Regions from separate parts of the Pseudomonas sp. KH_027 genome, predicted to be linked through region 3. Evidence: predicted binding sites of a transcription regulator. Region 3 holds the regulator's gene; each other region holds the start of a gene.
The links. Region 3 encodes FliA, which starts transcription of late flagellar genes. Its sites were predicted from a motif close to CTAAAGTTTNNNNNNNNNNNGCCGNTAA; they were not measured.
Positions count from the first base shown of each region.

Region 1 (3,274 bases), 1.4 Mb from region 3:
GTACAGCTGCCGCTGCATGTCATCGCCCAACCGCGCTTCCACATCGTGGTCGTGCCGGACCTGGTCGGTGGCCGCCTGACCAGCCACGACCGCGACCTGCTGGGTCTGGCCCGCAGCTTGGCCGGCGACGAGGGTGCGGTGCTGGCGGTGGTGTTCGGCGAGCACAAGGAAACCGGCTTCGATGTCGCCGGTGTCGACCGCCTGCTGCAGCTCGAGGGCGCGGAATATTCCGGCTACTCGCCCGAGCAACAGGTCCAGGCGCTCGGCGCCGTGGAGCGGCAGTTCCAACCACGCCATTGGCTGCTGCCGGACAGCCGCAGCGGGGGCGGCGAACTGGGGCGGCGCCTGGCTGCGGTGCTGGGCGAGCGCCCGGCGACACGGGTCTGGCAGGTTACCGAGCAGCAATGCATCGGCCGTGCCGGCGCCGGTCGCGAAGACCTGGTGCGGCCGCTGGCGCGCTTGATCCTGGCGGCGGGCGAATGTGCCGAGCCGGTCAGCGACACGCGCCATGAGGCGCTGCCGGTTACCCTGGAACAGCCCATCGCCCGCAGCCTGCCACGCATCGAGGACCTCGGCGCGGTGGCGGTCGACCCGGCGGCAACGCCGATGGCCGAGGCCGAATTCATCCTTTCCGGCGGCAACGGCGTCAAGGACTGGGCGCAGTTCCACCGCGCCGCCGAGGCTCTCGGCGCGACGGAGGGCGCCTCGCGGGTGGCGGTGGACGATGGCCACATGGCGCGCAATCGTCAGGTCGGCGCCACCGGCACCTGGGTCACCGCGCGGGTCTACCTGGCGGTCGGTATTTCCGGCGCGATCCAGCACCTGCAAGGCATCGGTGGCTGCGACAAGGTGGTGGCGATCAACCTGGACCCCGGCTGCGACATGATCAAACGTGCCGATCTGGCCGTAATCGGCGATTCCGCCGCGATCCTCGCCGCGCTGATCCAGCGGGTGGCCGAGCACCGTGCGGGAGGTGACCGCGATGCGGCGTGAAGCGGTTTACTGGATTCCCGCCTGCGCGGGAAGGACGGAGTGCTGTCATGACTGACCTGAACATTGTCGCCCTGGTGTCCGTCGGTGCGCACCCGACTTCCGGGCGCGCCCGCCGCGCCGAGCAGGATGCCCGCGCGGTCGAGCTCGGCTTGCGCCTGGCAGGCGAGCACTTGCAGGTGCTGCATGCCGGCGACACCCGGGAAGAAGCCCTGCGCGCTTATTTGGGCATGGGCCTGAGCGAACTCAGCGTGCTCGAGCAGCCGCGCGGCGCCGATGCTTTGCCGGTACTGGTCAGCTACCTGCGCGAGTCCGGCGCCCAGCTTGTACTCACGGGTAGCCAGGCGGAAACCGGCGAAGGCTCGGGGATGCTGCCCTTCCTGCTGGCGGAACAGCTCGGCTGGCCGCTGGTGGTGGGCCTGGCTGAAGTGGAGCGGGTCGAGCACGGCGTCGCCCAGGTGTTGCAAGCCTTGCCACGCGGTCAGCGGCGGCGGCTGAAGGTGCGACTGCCGTTTCTCGCCAGTGTCGATAACGCCGCGCCGACCGCTCGGCAAAGCGCCTTCGGCCCAGCCCGGCGTGGCGTGTTGCAGGCCGAAGAGGTCGAAGTGGTCGACGATGCCCTGCTCGCCGCCGCGCAGTTTCAGCCGGCCCGACCACGGCCCAAACGCCTCAAGGTGATCAAGGCGAAAACCGGTGCCGAACGGATGAAAGCCGCCACGGCCAAGGCGGCCGGCGGCGGTGGGCAGGTGTTGAAAGACCTCAGCCCGCAAGACGGCGCCGAAGCCATCTTCAAGTTGCTGCTCGAAGAAGGCGTGCTGCGCTAGTCAGCCCGATCGCTCCGCTCTGAAGTGACGGACGCGCTCCCGATAACAGGGCGCGCGTGCCCGTGCGTGGCCGACGCAATCGCCGCGGGTGCTGGGTTTGCGACCGGCACCAGCAGCCCCGCGAGCATGGCAACGGTTCTTCTGGCAGAGCCGTTCAAGTACGACCGTTCTATGTCGATACCCCTATCAGGTTGCCAGCGATGCGCTCATTCCATTCGTAGCAGCCCCTCTCTCGCCAAATGGACCTTGAATACGGGTCAGCACCGGAAGGAACCGTGATATGACGCTGCGTAATCTCAATATTGCCCCCAGGGCTGCCTTGGGTTTTGGCCTAGTGGCCTTGTTGGTGTTTGTCCTCGGCGGTTTTGCCTTGTTGCAAATGGCCAGCATGCGCAAGAGTACGGTCGAGGTGGACGAAAACTGGTTGCCCGGCCTATTGGCGCTCGACCATGTCGCTCAGAATGCACTGCGCCTGCGGACGATCACCTTGCGCTTGTTGCTCAACCGTGACGAAGCGGCCCTGCGAGATAACAGCGCCCGTGCCGAGCAATTGAAAGCCGAGCTGAGCAAGGCCCGAGACCACTATGAAACACTGATATCCAGCCTTGAAGAGCGCGCGCTGTACCAGCGCTTCGAGGCTGCAGAAACGCTCTACCTCCAGGAGCAGGGTAAGATCATGGCGTTCTCGCGCCAAAACCTGCTCGACAAGGCGCTCGCCATTGCCAGCGGTGAGATGAATACGCACGCCGACAATATGGCTCGCGCGCTCGTCGAGTTGAGTGAGCTCAATGAGCAGGGGGCGACCCAGGCGGCGACCCAGGCCTCGGAGGTATTCCACAGCGCGCGCATCGGGGTCATCGTGGCCATGCTGCTGGCGGGCCTGCTCACGATAGTGCTGGCCATGCTGCTGACGCGCAGCATCGTCACCCCGCTGGCGCGGGCGGTGGCCGCTGCGCAAATGGTGGCCTCGGGCAACCTGACCGACGAAATCGTGGTGGATGGCACGGATGAGCCGGCGCGTTTGCTCGGTGCGCTGAAAACCATGCAGCAGAGCTTGCGCAACACCATCCAGGGCATTGCCGACTCCTCCAACCAGTTGGCGTCCGCCTCGGAAGAGCTCAGCGCCGTAACCGAAGACTCGACTCGTGGCCTGCATCAGCAGAACGGCGAAATCGAGCAGGCGGCGACCGCGGTAAACCAAATGACCACCGCCGTGGAAGAGGTGGCGCGCAATGCGGTGATCACCTCCGAAGCCTCGCGCGAGTCGGACCGCACCACCCAGCGTGGCCGCGAACAGGTACGGCAGACCGTTGACTCGATCTCCAACCTGTCTGAAGACGTGACGGCGACGGCGGATCAGGTCGAGCAGCTGGCCGACAAGGTGCGCGATATCAGCAAGGTGCTCGATGTGATTCGCTCGATTGCCGAACAGACCAACCTGCTGGCCCTCAACGCCGCCA
Region 1 is NZ_CM174470.1:4,394,778-4,398,051, reverse strand. It holds gene etfA (electron transfer flavoprotein subunit alpha) at 1-993, shown strand, start outside; gene etfB (electron transfer flavoprotein subunit beta) at 1,041-1,814, shown strand; gene AC3IYG_RS20610 (methyl-accepting chemotaxis protein) at 2,095-3,274, shown strand, end outside.
Region 1: the regulator FliA is predicted to act here: its motif matches at 1,968-1,995, upstream of AC3IYG_RS20610 (methyl-accepting chemotaxis protein).

Region 2 (3,274 bases), 140 kb from region 3:
CGATCAACTGATGGATCTGCCCGGTGGATTCCGCGGTGCGTTGCGCCAGCGAGCGCACCTCATCGGCCACCACGGCAAAGCCACGGCCCATCTCACCGGCGCGTGCCGCCTCGATCGCCGCGTTCAGGGCCAGCAGGTTGGTCTGGTCGGCGATGCCTTTGATCACATCGACCACGCCGCCGATTTCGTTGCTGTCCTGGGCCAGACGCGTCACGGTTTCGCCGGTTTCACCGACGGAGACGGACAGGCGCTGAATCGCTTCGCGGGTTTCGCTGGCGATGCTGCGCCCTTGGCCGGTCAGGCGATTGGCTTCCTGGGTGGCGATGGCGGTGCGGGCGACATTGCTCGCCACCTCCAGCGTCGTGGCCGCCATCTCATTCACGGCGGTGGCCACCTGCTCGGTTTCCACGCGTTGACGATCCAGGCCGGCGGAACTGTTCTGCGCCAGGGTGTCGGCCCTTTTGGCTTGTTGCGTCAGGTGTTCGGCGCTGTCCTGCAGGCGTGTCAGGCAGGTTTTCAAGCGCGCTTCCTGGCTCAGGATCGCCATTTCCAGACGCCCCTGCGGGCCACGGCTGTCGGTGTACATCTGCGCGATCAAGGGGTCTGACGTGCTTTGCTCGGCCAAACGCAGCAGCCGGCGCAGGCCGCGCTGCTGCCAGTTGAGGCCGGCCAGCCCCAGCGGAATCGAGAGTGCGGCGGCAATCAGGAAGCCCCAGCTGGAATCCAGCCAGGCACCGATCAGGAAGCCGGCCTGGCTGACCAGAATGAACGGCAGCCAGTTCTGCAGAATCGGCAGCCAGTGGTCGCTGCTCGGAATGGCCGATTTGCCCGTGTTGATGCGTTGATACAGGGCCTCGGCGCGGCGTACCTGCTCGGCCGTGGGTTTGACCCGTACCGACTCGAAGCCCACGACCTGATTGTTATCCAGCACCGGGGTGACATAGGCGTTGACCCAATAGTGGTCACCGCTCTTGCAGCGGTTCTTGACGATACCCATCCACGGCCGGCCCTTCTTCAGGGTTGCCCACATGTGCGCAAAGACGGCGGCGGGCACGTCGGGGTGGCGCACCAGGTTATGCGCCGCGCCGAGCAGTTCGTCGTGGTCATAGCCGCTGACAGCGACGAAGGCCTCGTTGCAGTAAGTGATCACGCCCCGGGTATCGGTGGTGGAGATCAGTCGCTGTGTGGCGGGATAGATGTGTTCGCGCTGGGTGATCGGCTGGTTGTTTCGCATGGTGTCATTCCGTAAGGCTTGGGACTGCTATCGGCGCCTATGCACCAAAGTTGAGCCGTTTCTTTGCGCCACAGTGTAACCAGTTTCTTGACGCCACCGGACAGGCAGATAGCCATTATCTGTGTCGAGGGCGAGCCGCTTGATGTGGGATGGGTCTCGAGTCGCATGGCGGTCGATGTCATGCCGGTTTTCGCCATATAGCGTGGAAGTAAATAATTCCTGAATTCAACACATAAGTGCAACGCTCACCCCTGCATAAACTTCGTACGGCGTCTTCCAGCCCAGGCGTTTTCGCGGGCGTAAATTGATCTTCGTTACCACGCGACTGACCGCCTCGACGGTCAGCTTGCTGAAGTCGCCGCCCTTGGGAAAATACTGCCGGAGCAGGCCGTTGGTATTTTCATTAGTGCCTCGCTGCCAGGATGAATAGGGTTCTGCAAAAAAGACTTGGCACTGGCTCCGATGCGCAATGCGTTCATGCCCGGCAAACTCCTTCCCGTTATCCAGCGTCAGCGTGTGAACAGCATGCCCCTTGAGCAACAGATTGATCGCCCGCGTTACCTGCCGGCGCGTCCTGCGCTTGACCGGATAGGCGCTCAGGTAGCCGCTTTTACGATCAACCAGCGTGACCAGATTGCCGCCTACGCCATGCACCGTGTCACCCTCCCAATCACCTAGACGCTCGCGGGCTTCGACCTCAGCAGGGCGCTCGGTTATCGATACGCGATTACGCAACTGTCCGCGCCGGTCGTGGCTTCCGTAGCGTTTTCGGTACAGCTTCCTGCGGTGCCGCAAATACTTGTATAACTCGCCACCTGCGTGTTTGTCGGTGGCGATAAACCGATAAATCCACTCGTGACTGACCGCGCGCTCCGGCTGCTCTTGCTTCAGGCGCTGAGCAATCTGCTCCGGGCTCATACCGTGTTTTAGCCAGAGCGGCAGATAATGGCTGAACCACGTTAATGGCTTGCAGTGCTTGCGCGCCTGCGCTCGACGGGCATCACTTTCATGGGTCGCAGCAACCGCTTTGTAGGTCTTCTGGGAGCTGTTGCGGCGAACCTCACGACTTATCGTCGAGGGATGTACGCCAACCTGTTTCGCGATGCTTGCCTGGCTTTTTCCGGCGCTCAGACCGGCCTCAATCTGGTAACGTTGGCCCTGAGTTAGCTGCCGGTAATGCGTAGTCATCTGCGCTTGAATCCTTCGGTGTGAGAGCCTGGATTCTACCGGTGGCTGACTCTCTGCCTATCGTTTCAAACGTTGCACTTATTCTATGAATTCAGGATTGTTTGAGTAGTTATAACTTTTAATTATTTATTAATTGCTGAAGTTATTGTGTGCCGGTTAGTTGTCGCTTTTTATTTGACGCCGGATGTTCTTGCTTTAATGAGTTTTGTGGTCTTGGATCTTCAGGCTGCGATGTTGCGTATTGAGCTGGGTGTTGCACTTTTTACAGGCGGATCAGGGGGCTTGTGCGTTGTTTTGGTTCTTTTTGGTTTAGGTCCTGGCTCCAGGTTTTCTAAGGGGTGGCCATTAATTTATTGTTTTTGTTGTTTATTAATTCTGACACTTAACAGTGCTTATTCTGTGGCTCGGCTGGCACTCAATTTGCTCTTTTGAATTGGTCACCCGAATAGCGGCTGTCGTGCTTTCTGAATGCAATGAATTTCAGGCCTTAGTTGACCTGAGTGCATGAATTCTGCCGTGCCTTTGAGTCTCGTTGGAGATGGGTGTCCGCTGCTTGCACGGAGCCCGGTCAGGTAAATTGCTAAGGAGTTGAGCGATGCGTATCAGTATTTTCGGGCTTGGGTATGTCGGTGCCGTTTGTGCGGGCTGTTTGTCCGCTCGCGGTCACCAGATCGTCGGGGTGGATGTCACGCCGCTCAAGATAGACATGATAAACAGCGGCAAGTCACCGATCGTCGAGCCGGGGCTCGAAGCCCTGCTGCAGAAGGGGGTTGGCAGTGGCAATTTGCGCGGCACCCTCGATGTGCGTGAAGCGGTGATGAACACGGATGTGTCTTTTATCGCGGCGCCCAC
Region 2 is NZ_CM174470.1:2,827,903-2,831,176, reverse strand. It holds gene AC3IYG_RS13285 (methyl-accepting chemotaxis protein) at 1-1,234, opposite strand, end outside; gene AC3IYG_RS13280 (IS30-like element ISPsme1 family transposase) at 1,460-2,422, opposite strand; gene AC3IYG_RS13275 (nucleotide sugar dehydrogenase) at 3,018-3,274, shown strand, end outside.
Region 2: the regulator FliA is predicted to act here: its motif matches at 1,262-1,289, upstream of AC3IYG_RS13285 (methyl-accepting chemotaxis protein).

Region 3 (3,274 bases):
CTGCTCAAGTATCTCGCCGGCCTCAACCAGGAAGTCCTGGAGGATTTCTTCATCGGCGCCGAAGCTCATTGGTGTGCTCCCTAAAACCCTAGGCTGGATAGCAGATCGTCAACGTCGTCCTGATTGGATGCGACGTCTTCACGCTTATCGGCATGAATCTGCGGACCTTCACCACGGGAAGGCTCTTTTTGTTGTTCTTGTTCGGCACGTAGCGCTGCATGGTCATGTTCGATACCGGCAAAACGGTCGACTTGACTGGCCATCAGCACCAATTTCAGCAGGTTACTTTCCACTTCCGTGACCAGTTGGGTAACCCGTTTAATCACTTGACCGGTGAGGTCCTGATAGTCCTGCGCCAGCAAAATGTCGTTGAGATGGCTCGACAACTTGGCGTTGTCGCGCTCACTGCGGGCGAGGAACAACTCGATACGCTTGGCCAGTTCACGGAAAGCATCGGCACCGAGCTCACGGCGCATGAAACGCCCCCAGTCGGCGCTCAGGCCCTGCGCTTCGCTGCTCAGATCGTTGACCAACGGCGCGCTCTGCTCGACCAGATCCATGGTCCGATTGGCCGCGTTTTCGGTCATCGTCACCACGTAGTTCAGCCGCTCGGTGGCGTCGGTGATCTGCGACACCTCCTGAGCATAGGGAACTCGCGGATCGAGCTGAAAATTGACGATAGCGTTGTGCAACTCGCGCGTCAGCTTGCCCACTTCGTGGTACAGGCCGCGGTCGCGGGTCTTGTTGAGTTCATGGATAAGCTGCACCGCATCGCCGAAATTACCTTTTTCCAGGCTATCGACGAGCTCACGGGCATGGGATTTCAGGGTCGACTCAAGGTCACCCATTGGTAATTCGTTATGCTCCATAGTGCCCCCACGGCTGACATTAGCCGTTAACTCGCTCGAAGATTTTTTCAATCTTCTCTTTCAGCACTTGGGCTGTGAACGGTTTAACCACATAACCATTCACCCCGGCTTGCGCCGCTTCGATAATCTGGTCGCGTTTGGCTTCGGCAGTCACCATCAACACCGGCAATTGCTTCAAACGCTCATCAGCTCGCACTGCACGCAACAAATCGATGCCGGTCATACCCGGCATGTTCCAGTCGGTGACCAGAAAGTCGAAACTGCCGCTTTGCAACATCGGCAGCGCAGTGGTGCCATCGTCGGCCTCAGCGGTGTTGGTGAATCCCAAGTCACGCAAGAGGTTCTTGATGATCCGTCGCATCGTTGAGAAGTCGTCAACGATGAGGATTTTCATGTTTTTGTCCAAGTCGACCTCCGTACAGTCCCAAACGTATCCAGCACCTGAATACGCCGTTCAATCGTGAAACCGGCAGTACCGCTCAGCGCGCGCGCCACTCGCTCAAGCGTGCCCGCAAACGCGCGGCACACTGGCTATGCAACTGGCTGACACGCGACTCGCTGACCCCCAGCACTTCGCCAATTTCTTTAAGATTCAGTTCTTCGTCGTAATACAGCGATAGCACCAACTGCTCGCGCTCCGGCAGGTTGGCGATGGCATCCGCCAGCGCCGACTGGAAGCGTTCATCTTCCAGTTCGCGCGAAGGCTCGAAATGGGTAATACCCGCGTCTTCACGCAAGCCGGCATGCTCTCCGTCCTGTAACAGGTCGTCGAAACTGAACAAGCGGCTGCCCAAAGTGTCGCCAAGAATGCCGTAGTAATCCTCGAGACTCAATTGGAGTTCGGCCGCAACCTCTTGATCTTTAGCGTCTCGACCGGTTCTAGCCTCAATTTTTCTGATTGCGTCGCTGACCATCCGGCTGTTGCGGTGCACCGACCGCGGTGCCCAGTCACCTTTGCGCACCTCATCCAGCATGGAGCCACGGATGCGAATACCGGCAAACGTTTCGAAACTGGCGCCTTTACTGGAGTCGTATTTTTTCGAGGCTTCGAGGAGGCCGATCATGCCGGCCTGGATCAAGTCCTCCACCTGGACACTGGCCGGTAAACGGCCGAGCAAGTGATAGGCAATGCGCTTGACCAACGGTGCATACCGTTCGATCAACTGATGCTGGGTATCCTGCGCCTGAGCCTTGCTATACATACGAAGTCCATTGGCCGCTGTCATACGGCCGTATCAGCGATCGGTTGCTGCACCAGGCGTTCGACGAAGAATTCCAGATGCCCACGCGGGTTGGCGGGCAGCGGCCAGGTGTCGACTTTCTGGGCGATGGCTTTGAAGGCCAGCGCGCACTTGGAGCGGGGGAAGGCCTCGTAGACCGCCCGTTGTTTCTGTACGGCTTTGCGCACCGACTCATCGTAGGGCACGGCGCCAACGTACTGCAGCGCCACATCGAGGAACCTGTCGGTCACCTTGGTCAGCTTGGCAAACAGGTTGCGCCCCTCTTGCGGGCTATGCGCCATGTTGGCCAGCACGCGGAACCGGCTCATGCCATGGTCGCGATTGAGCAATTTGATCAGCGCATAGGCGTCGGTGATCGACGTGGGCTCATCGCACACCACCACTATGACTTCCTGGGCGGCCCGCACGAAGCTGACAACCGCATCGCCAATGCCGGCGGCGGTATCGATCACCAGCACATCGAGGTTGTCACTGATGTCGCTGAAGGCCTGGATCAAACCGGCGTGCTGCATCGGCGTGAGGTTCACCATGCTTTGCGTACCCGAGGCCGCCGGCACCACGCGGATGCCGCCCGGCCCTTGCAGCACCACATCGCGCAGTTCGCACTCGCCACTGATGACATCGGCCAAGGTGCGCTTGGCGGTCAAGCCGAGCAGCACGTCGACGTTCGCCAGACCGAGGTCGGCGTCCATCAACATCACCCGACGACCGAGGTCGGCCAGGGCCAGGGAGAGGTTCACCGACACATTGGTTTTGCCGACGCCGCCCTTGCCGCCGGTCACCGCGATCACCTGTACGGGATGCATTCCCATGTTATCTACACACCTTGTCTAAGAGGTCGTTTCGAAACTATCTGCACATCGGTGGTGCTGCGTTAAAAATGGCTGCGGGCTGCTGATTCACAACCCGTGAACTCCGCGTGTTCGGCCACCTTGACTCTCTACGTCGCACCTTGTCCGGCCTGCGCTGGACGATGCGCAAAACAACCCCTAACTACCGCTAAGGCCATTTATCTGACTCCGTTCGGGCACGCTGAACGGTACGCAACTCATTCTATGCTTTGCCAACTCTGGCGTCCTGACCACGCTTAACCGGCACGCCGTGCGGGGTTCTGGTACAGGCCGGCAAACAGGTCGGCCATGGCATCTTCGCTCGGGTCCTGCG
Region 3 is NZ_CM174470.1:2,968,316-2,971,589, forward strand. It holds gene AC3IYG_RS13925 (chemotaxis protein CheA) at 1-69, opposite strand, end outside; gene AC3IYG_RS13930 (protein phosphatase CheZ) at 81-869, opposite strand; gene AC3IYG_RS13935 (chemotaxis response regulator CheY) at 889-1,263, opposite strand; gene fliA (RNA polymerase sigma factor FliA) at 1,349-2,095, opposite strand; gene fleN (flagellar synthesis regulator FleN) at 2,092-2,922, opposite strand; gene flhF (flagellar biosynthesis GTPase FlhF) at 3,198-3,274, opposite strand, start outside.